Regions from separate parts of the Leuconostoc sp. BM2 genome, predicted to be linked through region 1. Evidence: predicted binding sites of a transcription regulator. Region 1 holds the regulator's gene; each other region holds the start of a gene.
What was found. The regulator Rex, encoded in region 1, represses fermentation and respiration genes when NADH is low (regulators of the CRP and FNR family bind a similar motif). The targets are predictions, from matches to a motif close to TTGTGAANTANTTCACAA.
Positions count from the first base shown of each region.

Region 2: the regulator Rex is predicted to act here: its motif matches at 3,312-3,329, upstream of adhP (alcohol dehydrogenase AdhP).
Region 3: the regulator Rex is predicted to act here: its motif matches at 3,404-3,421, upstream of adhE (bifunctional acetaldehyde-CoA/alcohol dehydrogenase).

Region 1 is NZ_MOWQ01000009.1:31,576-36,081, reverse strand. It holds gene BMG01_RS04455 (peptidoglycan bridge formation glycyltransferase FemA/FemB family protein) at 114-1,151, opposite strand; gene BMG01_RS04450 (redox-sensing transcriptional repressor Rex) at 1,157-1,807, opposite strand; gene tsaD (tRNA (adenosine(37)-N6)-threonylcarbamoyltransferase complex transferase subunit TsaD) at 1,906-2,922, opposite strand; gene rimI (ribosomal protein S18-alanine N-acetyltransferase) at 2,915-3,328, opposite strand; gene rimI (ribosomal protein S18-alanine N-acetyltransferase) at 3,303-3,860, opposite strand; gene tsaB (tRNA (adenosine(37)-N6)-threonylcarbamoyltransferase complex dimerization subunit type 1 TsaB) at 3,844-4,506, opposite strand, start outside.
Region 2 is NZ_MOWQ01000017.1:12,139-16,644, reverse strand. It holds gene pgk (phosphoglycerate kinase) at 1-596, shown strand, start outside; gene BMG01_RS05995 (ABC transporter substrate-binding protein) at 811-2,022, shown strand; gene BMG01_RS05990 (NADP-dependent oxidoreductase) at 2,275-3,177, shown strand; gene adhP (alcohol dehydrogenase AdhP) at 3,348-4,400, shown strand; gene BMG01_RS05980 (VOC family protein) at 4,444-4,506, opposite strand, start outside.
Region 3 is NZ_MOWQ01000013.1:24,732-29,237, forward strand. It holds gene BMG01_RS05295 (DUF1440 domain-containing protein) at 1-224, shown strand, start outside; gene BMG01_RS11320 (hypothetical protein) at 357-515, shown strand; gene adhE (bifunctional acetaldehyde-CoA/alcohol dehydrogenase) at 559-3,261, opposite strand; gene BMG01_RS05305 (hypothetical protein) at 3,599-4,282, shown strand; gene thiD (bifunctional hydroxymethylpyrimidine kinase/phosphomethylpyrimidine kinase) at 4,320-4,506, opposite strand, start outside.

The DNA of each region.
Region 1 (4,506 bases):
AGTATATTAAATTAAAAACGTGATAAAGTCGCAGTATTATACAGTATATATGCTGTTTGCTTAAAACTTTATTATTATACCAAAAAAGCGCCCACCGGCGCTAATTTTTATAATTAATCAAATTGTTTGAGGTAATCCTTATAACCTTCTTCGTCAACGACCCAGTCGAGTTCACCGATATATTCAGCGTTGGGATCGTGGTAAGCAAATTCATGTTTGAACTTATAGAGACCATCAGAAACATCAAATTCACCAATGCCACCAAAATCATATTCGATTTTGCCAAGTGACAGTCCCCATTTCAGCATCTCATATTGAATGGCGGCTGGTGCGTTATGTTTACCAAATTCGCGATAAGAGCCAGCATACATATACCAAATCTCATCACCATAAGCAAATCCTAAGCCACCAGCAATCACTTGCCCTTCAAAATGAGCCAAGTAGACTCGGAACAAGCCTGTCCCTGCCCATAATTTTTGCATACGAAGGAAGTAATCTAATGGTCTGTGTGTGATACCATGATTTTTTGCCATTGCCACGTAGGTATCAAATAGTGCTCGAATATCCTCTTCACTATCACCAAATGTAATTGTCACACCATCACGAAATGCACGTCGAATATCATTACGAAGTTTAGGCTTGAAGTGCAACATCAATTCATCTTCATTGGTAATAGGCGTAGCACCTTCACCGCGACCATCATAGTATAAGACGACATTCTTACGTGGCTGAATATTACCATGCATGTGTGTAACTTGCGTATTACGTGTCTGGAAGCCTGCCTCAAGATATTTTTGATTCAACTCATCCGAATACTGTACTTCAGGATCCATTCTCAACAAGAAGACATTATCCGGTAATGCTGCTAAAGCTTCCTTAATCAAATCCTTAATTAAATCAACATCTTCAATATCGGCAACAGGTCCACGGCCAGCATAAGCTAAAACTTTTCCGGGAACAGCCTCAACTGTTAATACTGACATAACCGCATCAATTTGACCGTCTGTTTCATGATAAACATAAACGTGGTTCCAGTTTGCTTTCAATTCACCCCATAGTGGATCCTGTGTGACTTGTCCTCTTGGATTTTCACGCACAAACTTTTGATATGCTGAGACTTTTTCTTGATCATCTAAATTTAAAATTGTCATTTAACTTATAATCCTGTCGTAATTGAACCGTAATTTTCAATGAAATACACCAAAGTTTGCAATTCATTGGTTAAGTCAACGTTTTGAACACGTACGTTGGCAGGTACCGTGACACGCAAAGGCGTAAAATTCAAAATTCCCTTAACACCGGCACTCACTAATTGATCTGTAATATCTTGGGCAACACCTTGTGGCACAGTCAAGATCGCAATGTTAATACGTTGCGCACTAATCTGTTCCTTCAATTCACTCATTTTATAAATTGGTACACCAGCTAAAATAGTGCCTGTTCGCTTTTCATCGGCATCAAAAGCAGCTGAAATACGCATATTTGACGATTGATGGAAGTTAAAGTTAAGCAAGGCTTGTCCCAAATTTCCAGCACCGATTAGTGCGACGTTGATCAAACTATCTTGGTCCAAAACATTGGCAAAGAAATCCAATAGCGCTTTAACTTCGTAGCCATAACCTCTTTTACCTAGAGCACCAAAATAAGAAAAATCACGACGAATTGTCGCCGCATCGAACTTAATAGCATCACTTAATTCTGATGATGAAATACGATCTGTACCAGCATCATGTAAGAAAGTTAGATAACGAAAATAAATTGGTAACCGCTTAGCGGTTGCGCGTGGTATTTTTGGTTGTTGCGTCATAATATATCTCCAGTAATTTCACTTGTGAACTTTTGCATAGTAATTGTACCATATATTTAAGGGTTTTGCGAAAAGATAGTGAAACATTCACAATGATGTCACGATTGTAATAGTTCAAAATCCAATCCCGGATCCGTATTAAGGTCCAAATCCGCATAGATATTTTGTTTATAATTCCAGTAACCAGCAGCACCAATCATCGCAGCATTATCGCCAGTATACGCCACTGGAACTGGAATAAATACTGTATCATTGAAATCATTTAAAAGTGTTGTCAACGCTTCACGCAACTGGGAATTAGCAGCAACACCACCAGCTAAAACAAAGCTCTTAACTGGATAATGACGTAATGCACGCTCAGTACGACCGATTAACGCATCCACAACAGCATTTTGAAAACTCGTTGCCAAATCATCTTGGTTAATCGTTTCTTGCTTTTGTTCGGCATGGTGAACATAATTAATGACCGCACTCTTTAATCCTGAAAAACTAAAATCATAGTTGTCTTCATGAGCCATAGCCGTTGGAAATTTAATAGTTGCTTTACCACGATGTGCCATTTCATCAATGGTTTTACCAGCTGGATAAGGGAGTTTTAATAACCGTCCGACTTTGTCAAAGCTTTCACCAGCGGCGTCATCTCTTGTTTCACCTAATACTTCAAATTTATTTTCAGTTTTCATTAGGACTAATTCAGTATGACCACCAGATACCATCAGAGCCATAGCTGGATATATGATTGGTTGATTAAAATTTGCCGCAGAAATGTGTCCCGCTAGATGATTAACAGGTATGATTGGCAGGTCATGCGCCAAGGCAAATGTCTTAGCACCCATCAATCCGACCAGTAGTGAACCAACTAATCCGGGCCCATAGGTCACCGCAACCGCATCTAATTCAGATGGGGTGACCTGAGCTTGTTTCAAGGCATCATCAAGTACTCTGGTGATCCATTCAATGTGATGTCGACTTGCTACTTCAGGTACAATGCCACCAAACCGTTGATGGGAATTGATTTGCGTTGCAACACTATTGCTTAAAACAATGTGTCCATCTTCCACCACTGCTACACTGGTTTCATCAGCACTCGATTCAAATGCAATTATTTTAGTCAATTTTTCGCTCCATCATAATGGCATCAGCACCATTTTTGTAATATTTTTCTCGACGATAATAAGGTTGAAAACCAAATTTGCGGTACAGTGCCTGTGCTGCCGTATTGGTATTAGCTACTTCCAATAGTACGCGCTTCGTGTTAGGCAACGCAAAAACCGCCATCAGTAATGCTTGTCCAATACCTTGATGCTGAAATTTCGGCGAAACACCTAAACTACCAACTTCAACCTCATCTAAAATTTGTGTTGCACCAAGAAAACCACCTGTCGTCACAAAATAAATAGAACGTGGACTACGCAGTTCATGCTCAAATACTTCTTTTGGCCAAGGTGACGGTGCAAAAGACTCATTTGCTAATTGCCAAATGTCATCAAGATCTTCAATTGTTGCCCGTCTGATTATCAAAATTTAGTGTCATTGAGACCGCATCTTCGTGGTCACCAAGATAATAACCTTTCTTAATTTCCGTTTGCTCATAACCCAATTTACGATATAATGTCTGCGCATTGGTGTTAGAGCGACGTGCTTCTAATGTCATCGTTGACATATGCATGTTGTGTGCAAATTCATGAATTGACTCGAGCAGCATCGTACCAATACCGTGTTTCTGCCAGACTGGTACAACAGCGATATTAGTAATGTGCATATCGTCAATGTCTGAACGATACGCTGCGCCCGCAAAAGCAATAATTTGCCCACGACGCTCTACGACTAAATATAAACGAATATGTGGCCGAGATAATTCACTCATAAAATCACGCAATAGCCACGGTGCAACGCCCTCATAAACCGCTTCTTCTATTTTGATTAAGATGTCAATGTCTTTTAGTGTCGCTCGGCGCAAAGCAAAAGATATACCATTAATTTCGACCTGTCTTGCCTCAAATTTTGGTAAATTAAACGGTAAATGCTGTTGTCGTTTAAACTTCAAAAACATAATTTTCTGGTTTATCCTCACCGGGATGGGCTGCAAGCCAATTCAATTCGGCTTGCGTTTTCCGTAAATAATTGGGATTGAAATCAGCAATATGAGACGTTGGTGTTGCGGCGATACCTAATTTGATAATGCTTTTACCCTCAGGTAAACTATCTTCTGGCGTCAATACTGACGCACGATCACCAAATTGTTCGTGAATTTGGTCAAGAAATGGCGTCGTATCACCCATGAATAAAATATTATCTGACTGCGTCTTCAAGAAAGCAAATAGGTTGCTGATTGGCTGATGAGACTCTGGAAAAATTGACTTTTCTTCTTGATAGACACCAGCAAAAACATTTTGATTACGTGCGTCAAAAAGAGGCACAACGAGACCATCAAACGAAATTTGTGATGCTAAAACAGCTAGACTAGAAACACCAACTAATTCGGTATTTAATGTATCTGCCAAAACTTTCGCCACAGTAACACCAATTCGTAATCCTGTAAATGAACCTGGTCCTTGTGCCACAACAATACGATCAATATTTTGCAACTGCCATTTTTGACTTGCCAAAGCAGACTTAATAGCTGGCAATAACTGAATCGAATGATTTCGCGCTATATTGGTCGTAAAGACCTGTTTAATTTGTTCATCTTCTGCCAA
Region 2 (4,506 bases), on a different contig from region 1:
AAGTTTCTGATAAGATTGAGATTGTGAAGTCACTATTGTCTAAAGCCGACAAGGTTATTGTTGGTGGTGGTATGGCTTACACATTTGATGCTGCTAAGGGTGAAAAGATTGGTAACTCATTATTTGAAGCCGATAAAGTTGAATTGGCTAAGGAATTGATGGCTGAAGCTGGGGACAAGTTGGTTTTGCCAGTTGATTCAATTGCTGCTGACGCATTTTCAAATGATGCCAAGACAGAAGTTGTTGATGCCACAGCTGGTATTCCTGATGGTTACATGGGACTTGATATTGGTCCTAAGTCAGTTAAGCTGTTGCAAGACACTTTGTCAGATGCTAAGACAGTTGTTTGGAACGGCCCAATGGGTGTGTTCGAAATGCCTAACTTCGCCAAGGGTACATTGGCAATTGGTGAAGAATTGGTTAAGGTAACTGAAAATGGTGGTACAACCATTGTTGGTGGTGGTGACTCAACTGCCGCAGTACAACAATTGGGTGTTGCTGACAAATTGACGCATATTTCAACAGGTGGTGGTGCATCACTTGAATACCTCGAAGGTAAAGAATTACCAGGTATTGCTTCAATTTCTGAAAAATAAATTTATCATTTAAGCATGATTAAAGGTACAGCGCTCTTTTATGAGCCTGTGCTTTTTTATTGTCATATTTTTAGTAGTTTCTTTACCATTTATGAAATAGCCTTTTTTCTGTATTATAATGACATTTATATGAGAAATATGTTTTTTTGATTTCTAAATCATGTACAAATATTAGATATGCGTGATATAATATTACCCAGGTTAAAATTACGGTGTGCCAGCCTATGCTTTGCCATATCATGATCTGAAAGATGTGAGTGCCAAGACCATTGACACGTCTAAAAAGGTTACAAAGACGCCTTTGTCATTTGGACCATTTAAAGTATCATCTGTTTCTTCAGACTCAACAGTTAAGTATGTGCGTAACAGTGATTACTGGGGTAAACAAGCTAAGTTGAAGACAATCACTTACTATGTTAACCAAGATCAGTCAAAGCTTGAAAATGACTTATCAAAGCAAAAGTTTGATATTGTGACAACAGCGCCAGCTACATTGTGGAAGAATGGTAACACACCAGTGTTGTCAAAGTATAACAATGCTAAGGGATATGCTGCTACTGGTCAAGCTGATGCAGGGTATTGGGAACTTTACTTTAACTTAGGACACGCAGATTCTAAGGGAACAAGTATTCAAGATCGCTCAACACCATTGCAAGATGCCAATGTTCGTAAGGCAGTTGGGTATGCACAAAACGTCGGTGCGGTTGTTGCTAAGTATGGTAACGGCCTACGTGTGACAACCAACACATTAGTTTCAAAGTCAGAAACTAAGAAGTTGTTCTATGATAAGAATGTCAAGGGCTATCAAGCAAAAGCTAACGGTGACATCAAGAAAGCTGGTAGCTTGTTGGAAAAGGCAGGTTATAAGAAAGATTCTGATGGCTACTACGCTAAAGATGGCAAGCGCCTAACGTTGACTTACTTAGCTCGTTCAGGTCGTTCAACAGCTGAGTCTGAAGCAAAAGCTTACATCGCTGCATGGAAAGCAGCCGGTATTGAAGTTAAGCTTTATCAAGACAAGTTAGTTGATGCAGCTACTTGGCAGTCAATTGTTTTGTCAGCAAAGAACAATGATTGGGATATCACTGATGGTGGTTGGGGTGAAGGTACAGTACCAACATTTGACCAACATTGGAGCAAGAACGCTGCTTATAACTTTGGACATGTCACATCAGCTGCTTTGACTAAGAATTTGACTGACACACAGAATTCAACTTCTGATGCAAGCTTGATTAAGAATATCAAGGCCTTCCAAAAGTTAGTTGTTGATAAAGAAGCTTACACAATTCCTACTTACACTAACATTGATGTACAATTGGTCAATGGTCGTGTTAAGGGATGGACAAATGCGCCTGTCAACGATTTGTACGCTAAATTGAGTGTTACTTCAAACAAATTGACTACTTCTGGTAATCCACGTAAGTAATCACAAATTAAATACGGGTTGGTATCCTCCCATGGCTCACGTTACTTTTCCAGCCCGTAAGCAGTAGTTGAGCCAACCAGTAAAAAACATCACAACATGGATTTTTGACTTCCTAATGTTGTGATGTTTTTTTATGTGACTTTCTAATTGTTTTATAAAAATTTGAACCAAAATTAACATTTTAGCGGTTAATTAGCTTACAATGTATGTGAAAGCGACTCAGACATTTCGAAGAAAAGAAAGTGTGAAAAAATGTACGCAATAGAGATGAAAGATTATGGCGACGTCGACGTTTTTGCAGAGGTAACGGATGCCAAAACACCAGACATTAAGCCCAGTCAAGTACTGGTTAAGCAACATGCAACAGCTATTGATCCCTATGATGTTAAGTTTCGTGCAGGTGTCATGGGAACTAGTGCACCAACACCACTGATTAATGGCTCGTCTGTGGCAGGTGACATTATTGCAGTAGGTAGTGAAGTAAGTGATTTTCATGTTGGTGATCGTGTTGCGGCGTCACCACATCTCAAAAGTTACGCTGAATTTGTGGCTGTAAGTAGCAAGCAATTGGCTAAAATTCCAGATGGTGTGAGTTATGAGACAGCCGCAGCAGTTGCTTTAGGCGGCCAAACTGGGTATCAAATGATGACGACTGATTTTGATGTACGACCTGGTGAGAGCGTATTGATTCACGGTGGTGCTGGTTCAGTTGGTTTTACCGCGATCCAAGTTGCTCAGACAATCGGCGCGGGGAAAATATATACAACGGCCAGCGGCGAATCAGCTGTATTTTTGAAGTCCTTCAATCCGCATTTACATGTTATTGACTATAAGAAAGAAAGTTTGGCAACTGTTATTAAAGATAAAGTAGATGTCGTTCTTGATACCATCGGTGGTAAAACCTTAACTGATTCTTTGAACGTGTTGCAACTCGAAGGTCGACTGGTGTCTATTGTTGATAACAATGATGATCCAAGAGTAACAAACAGTTTCATGAAGTCAAACGGGCAACAATTAGCAGCTTTGTTGCAGATGGTTGCCAGTGGTGATGTGAAAGTCAATATTGCCGAGGTGGCGCCTTTTAATGTGATTAATCTGAAAGAATTCCATAGTCGTCAGCACGTTTTAGGCAAGTTAGTTTTAAAATTCTCGTAATCCAACTTTTATTTTTAGAAACCGTAGAGGCTCTCTATACATTTGTTAGTGAAACACGTCACTTTACAAAAGAATTTTATGTAAATTTTACATAAAAACTATTTACAAATATGAATTTTATGGTTACAATTTACTTGTAAATAAATTCACATATATGAAAGAGGTTAAATATGAAAGCAGCAGTTGTCCGTGAAGTGAATGATGGGTATGTTGATTTAATTGATGATTGGCAACCACGCGCGTTAGGCTTTGGTGATGCTTTGGTTGACGTTGAATATGTCGGTCTTTGTCACACAGATTTGCACTGTGCTAATGGTGATTTTGGTAATCCAAATGAAATTGGTGAACGCAATGGTCAATTCCGTCGTGTTATTGGTCATGAAGGCGTTGGTCGTGTTTCAAAGTTAGGCGAAGGTGCCGGTGATTATCTTAAAATTGGTGATCGCGTATCAATTGCTTGGTTCTATGATGCTTGTGGTGTTTGTGACTACTGTGTTTCAGGTAATGAAACGTTCTGCCGTAAGGTTCGTAACTCAGGTTACACGATTGACGGTGCAATGTCACAACAGGTTGTTGTCAACTCAAAATATGCAGTGAAAGTACCAGAAGGTTTGGATCCAGTTGAAGCAACATCAATCACTTGTGCCGGTGTGACAATGTATAAGTCACTTAAAGTTGGTGAAACAAAGCCAGGTGAATGGGTGTCAGTTCATGGTGCCGGTGGTTTAGGTAACTTGGCTGTGCAATATGCTCATAATGTATTTGGTGCACACGTAGCCGTTATTGATGGTAACGATGACAAGTTGGCTGCTGCTAAGGCTAACGGTGCTGAAGTGTTGGTCAACCGTAAGACCGAAGATGTGGTTGCTAAGGTTAATGAATTAACTGGTGGTGTGCATAACGCACAAGTAACTGCTGTTAATGATGCAGCTTTCTCACAAGCTGTTAATGTTTTGCGCCCAATGGGTAAGTTAGTGGCTGTTGCTTTGCCACAAGGTGATATGGCACTCAATATTGCTAAAACAGTATTAGACGGCATTGAAGTTCGAGGATCACTTGTTGGTACTCGTGCCGATTTGAAAGAAGCCTTCCAATTTGGGGCTGAAGGTAAAGTTAAGCCAATCGTCGAGACAGTTGATTTCAAGGATATGAATGACGTGATTGATGAGATGAAGGCTGGTAACATTACTGGTCGTAAAGTCTTTGACTTCACAGCACTATAATCAAAAAAACGAGATACAGAACTTGTGTCTCGTTTTTTTTTAACTATTGATTTGCCTCAAGTGTGATTAAGTTACCTTCGGAATCATGGATTTTAAAGGCGATTTT
Region 3 (4,506 bases), on a different contig from region 1:
CAAAAATTGGCTTGTGGCAAGGTGCCGCTTATGGTATCGTTCTTTGGATTGTGTGGCACGTCATCTTGATGCCCGCCTTTGGAACTGTCCCTGCACCATGGCATCAACCATTCGATGAACATTTCTCAGAATTCTGGGGACATATCGTTTGGGCATGGTCAATTGCCGCAACCGTTTACTACTTAATCGCTAAAGATAAAAAAGGTCATCTTGAAAATATTTAATGCTAAGTTTGACACACAAAGGATAAAATTATCCTTTGTTTTTTATTACAACTGGTATTCCTCATTAATTTGCATTACAATATCTAGCAATCAGATAAATATATCCCGTCAACTTACCCTTTGGAGAACGACATGAAAAAAGACAGTTTTGGTCGCAATGATTTAGATGATACTTTAAACGATGTCACCAACCACGCAGAGCGTGGATTGAGCTTACTATCAATTAAGGGCACTATAATTTTGGTTATCATCGTGATAATTGCATTATTGATTTATGTGATGACACAATAAAACACACACAACTCATGTTGTGTGTGTTTTTCATGAACATTAATTAAAATTGATCTTTCAACAATTGCTTAATTTCTGCCAAACTAGGTTGGCGTGGGTTACCTGGTGTTGTTTGGTCATTGTAAACCAAATCAATCAAGCTATCCAAAGAATCGTCAAAGTGCTTCTTGTCAACGCCGTTGCCTGACAATGTTTGGTTAACTTCAACTGACGCAGCCAAATCCTTAACAGCTGCAATCAATGAATCAACCAATTCAACATCTGTGTTACCCTTCAAACCAAGGAAACGCGCGATGTCAGCATAGTCCTTTTGTGCTGTATAAGTTTCGTAGCGTGGATAAGGTGTACGCTTTACGTTACCAGTTACGGCATTAAACTTAATCACATGTGGCATTGCAATCGCAATGGCCAAACCGTGTGGCAATTCGAATTCACCACCAGTCTTGTGGGCCAAGGCGTGGTTGATACCCAAGAAGGCGTTAGCAAATGACATACCTGCCAAAGTTGAGGCATAGTGCATCTTTGTACGTGCGTTTTGACCTTCTTTAGTTGGGTTCTTTGGATCATAGTGATAAGAATCAGCCAAGTTATCAAAAATCAACTTAATAGCTTGCAAAGCCCAAGGACGTGTAAATTCTGAGGCCATTACTGAAACGTATGATTCCAAGGCGTGTGACAAAGCATCCAAACCAGAGAATGCAACTGTGCGCTTTGGTACAGTCATCACGAATTCTGGATCAACAATGGCAACTTCAGGTGTTAATTCATAGTCGGCCAATGGGTACTTAACGTGTGTTTCATCATCAGTGATAACCGCGAATGGTGTCACTTCTGAACCAGTACCTGATGTGGTTGGAATTGCAACCATTTGCGTCAAACGTGCATGGTAGAACTTAACAATACGCTTACGGATATCCATGAACTTTTGTTGTAGTTCTGTAAACAAGTCTTTGATAGCATCATTATCTTCCAAGATACCTTCATGACGTGTTGAATATTCGTACAAGAAACGACCAATCTTACCAGCATCCAATGCTGAACCACCACCAAGCAAAATCACTGTGTCAGGCTTAAAATCAGCCATTTGACGTGCAATTTCAACTGCTTGTGACAAAGTTGGATCAGGCTTAACTGAACCGTAGATGTTTGTTTCGACTTGTTCTTGACGCAATTCAAGTTGGCTCAAAACCTTACCAACGAAGCCGAATTGCACCATACCAGGGTCAGCCACGATGAAGGCGCGCTTAACTGATGGTAATTCTTGCAAGTAAGTAATCGCGTTTGCTTCATAATAAACTTCCTTAGGCAAACGGATCCACTGTGGACGGTTACGACGACGTGCAACAGTTTTGATGTTAAGCAAGTCGTATGTTGACAAGTTGTGAGACAATGAATTCTTCCCCCATGATCCGGTACCAAGCGTCAATGATGGACGCATAGCATCTGTATAGATATCACCAACACCACCAATTGAATCTGGTTGGTTAACTAAGATACGTGATGCACCGATTGCATCAGCATATTCTTTGATGAATGGGTCATCTTGTGAACCAATTTGGATAGCGGCGTTGTGACCAGCACCTTGATAGTTCAACAATGATTGAACTGTTTCAATGGCTTCTTCACGCTTTTCAACTTTATAAATTGACAATAATGGTGACAACTTTTCTGATGACAAAGCTTCACCAATGTTCTTTTGATCCAACTCGAACAGCAAAACATCTTTGCCTTCAGGAATCTTAACACCAGCTTGTTCAGCAATCCAACGACCTGACATACCAGCAACTGGTCCGGCTACACCGAAACCTTCGGCGTTTGGCTTGAAGACGTAATCAGCAATCTTCTTGTAGTCTTTCTTAGGCACAAGGTAAGCACCTTGTTCTTGTAATTTAGCCAAAACTTCGTCGTAAATTGGCGCTTGGATAACCGCTGAGTTTTCAGTGGCACAGATCATACCATTATCAAAACGCTTTGACAAAAGTAAGTCTGACACAGCGCGGTCAGTATCTACGGTTGCATCCAAGTAGATAGCACCATTACCAGCACCAACACCCATTGATGGGTTTCCTGACTTCAAAGCGGCGTTAACCATTGATGGACCACCAGTGGCCAAGATTGAAGCGATGCCATGATTTTGAATTAAAGCAGTTGTAGCGTAGATTGAAGGCTTTTCAATCCATTGGATAAAGTTCTTGGGTGCACCAGCTTTCACAGCTGCTTCATAAACGATTTGTGCAGCGTGAACTGATGACTTTTGTGCTTGTGGGTGGAATGCGAAGATAATCGTATTACGCGTCTTAGCTGTCAACATTGACTTAAAAATCGTTGTTGACGTTGGATTAGTTGTTGGTACGATACCAGCTAATACACCAAGTGGTGCTGCTAATTCAACCTTTCCTTGGATTTTATCTTCATTGATAACGCCAACTGTCTTGTCAAACTTAATCGCGTTATAAACGGATTCAGAGGCAAAACGGTTCTTGGTATCTTTATCTTCAACAACACCTCGACCAGTTTCATCGTGGGCTTCATGGGCCAACAATAGTGAATTTTCAGAACCAGCTAATGCCATTGCGGCAACAATTTTGTCAACCTGTTCCTGTGAAAATGTTGAAAATTCTGCCAAAGCTTTTTGTGACTTTTCGACCAATTCGGCCGTCATTTTTTCAGCTTGAGCTGTCAATTCAGCTTTTTCTTCAGGTGTCAAAACCTTTTTAGCGGGCTTCTTTGCAGTTGCTTCTGCCATAATTTGTGCTCCTTTTTGTTTGCTCATTTCTTAACAATCTAAGTATATAATAAGTGTCAAGAAAAAGCAACACTTTTAATTTTTATTTGTTAAACGCCTGATAAATGTACATTTGCAAGCGCTTACAAACACGGAAATAATATTGTGTACTTAATCACAGTATCGGCATATTTTTTAATATTACGCCTACGGCTTATTATATAACCATTCTTTGAAGAAAGTGTAAACATTGCGCCCTAAATGTTATGAAATCGTGAACTCTCAATCTAAATGTACCAAGCACTTTACGACGACAATGCTATAATAAGATAATATATTAGCTTGAGGATGAGACGACATGTATTATATTGACGGACAATTTTACCAGTTAGGGTACAAACAAAAAATTAGTTTTTTCGTTGTATCTTTAATTATCAATTCTTTTGGAAATGGTTTGAGTGTGGCAACTGCAATGGGATCAGCTCCTTGGACGGCTGGTGCTGCCAATTTATCCAATCTAACTGGTGCGCCGATCAGTTTATTCCTTGCTTTTTTTGCTACGAGTGTCGCTTTCTTGAACATGTGGCTCGCCATGCACTTTAATTGGCCCCGTTTAATTGGCAATATTGTGTTTGGCATGTCGTTTAGTTTGTTGGTTGGCGTCTTTGCTAATCTCTTTGTCTCCTTAGGCATTCGACATCTTGCTTGGTGGTGGTTACTTCCAATCGATATTTTTGCGGTGTGGACGATTGGTGTTGCTATCTCCATTTATCAGCGTGTCAATTGGATTCTACATCCCCTTGATGACTTGACCAACATTTTACGGTTTGATTATTTTCACGGCAATGCTAGTAAAGCGCAAATGAGTAACTTTGCTGTTGCCATTGGTATTTCAGCAGTCTGTTTCCCTTTCAGTCACCAGCTTGTGGCCTTAGGACTAGGCACAGTTGTATCTTTTCTTTTCCAAGGTCGTAACATCGCTTGGGCCGACCGACATATTTTTAAACGGCTTGTCCATGGTGATATCACAGGCCAAGCCTAAAAAAGTGTGAGTTGAAATTTATCAACTCACACTTTTTTTAATCAATATTTTGAGCTGCCCAATGATTAATTGGACCAAATTGATGGCCAACCGCTATTTCGCTAGCAATAGCTGCCGTTGTCACATCGTGCGCGATACGAATGGCATTAGCGACTGACTGTCCTTTGGCAATTTCAGCTGCAATGGTGGCACTTAACGTATCGCCCGTACCGTTGATATGTGTC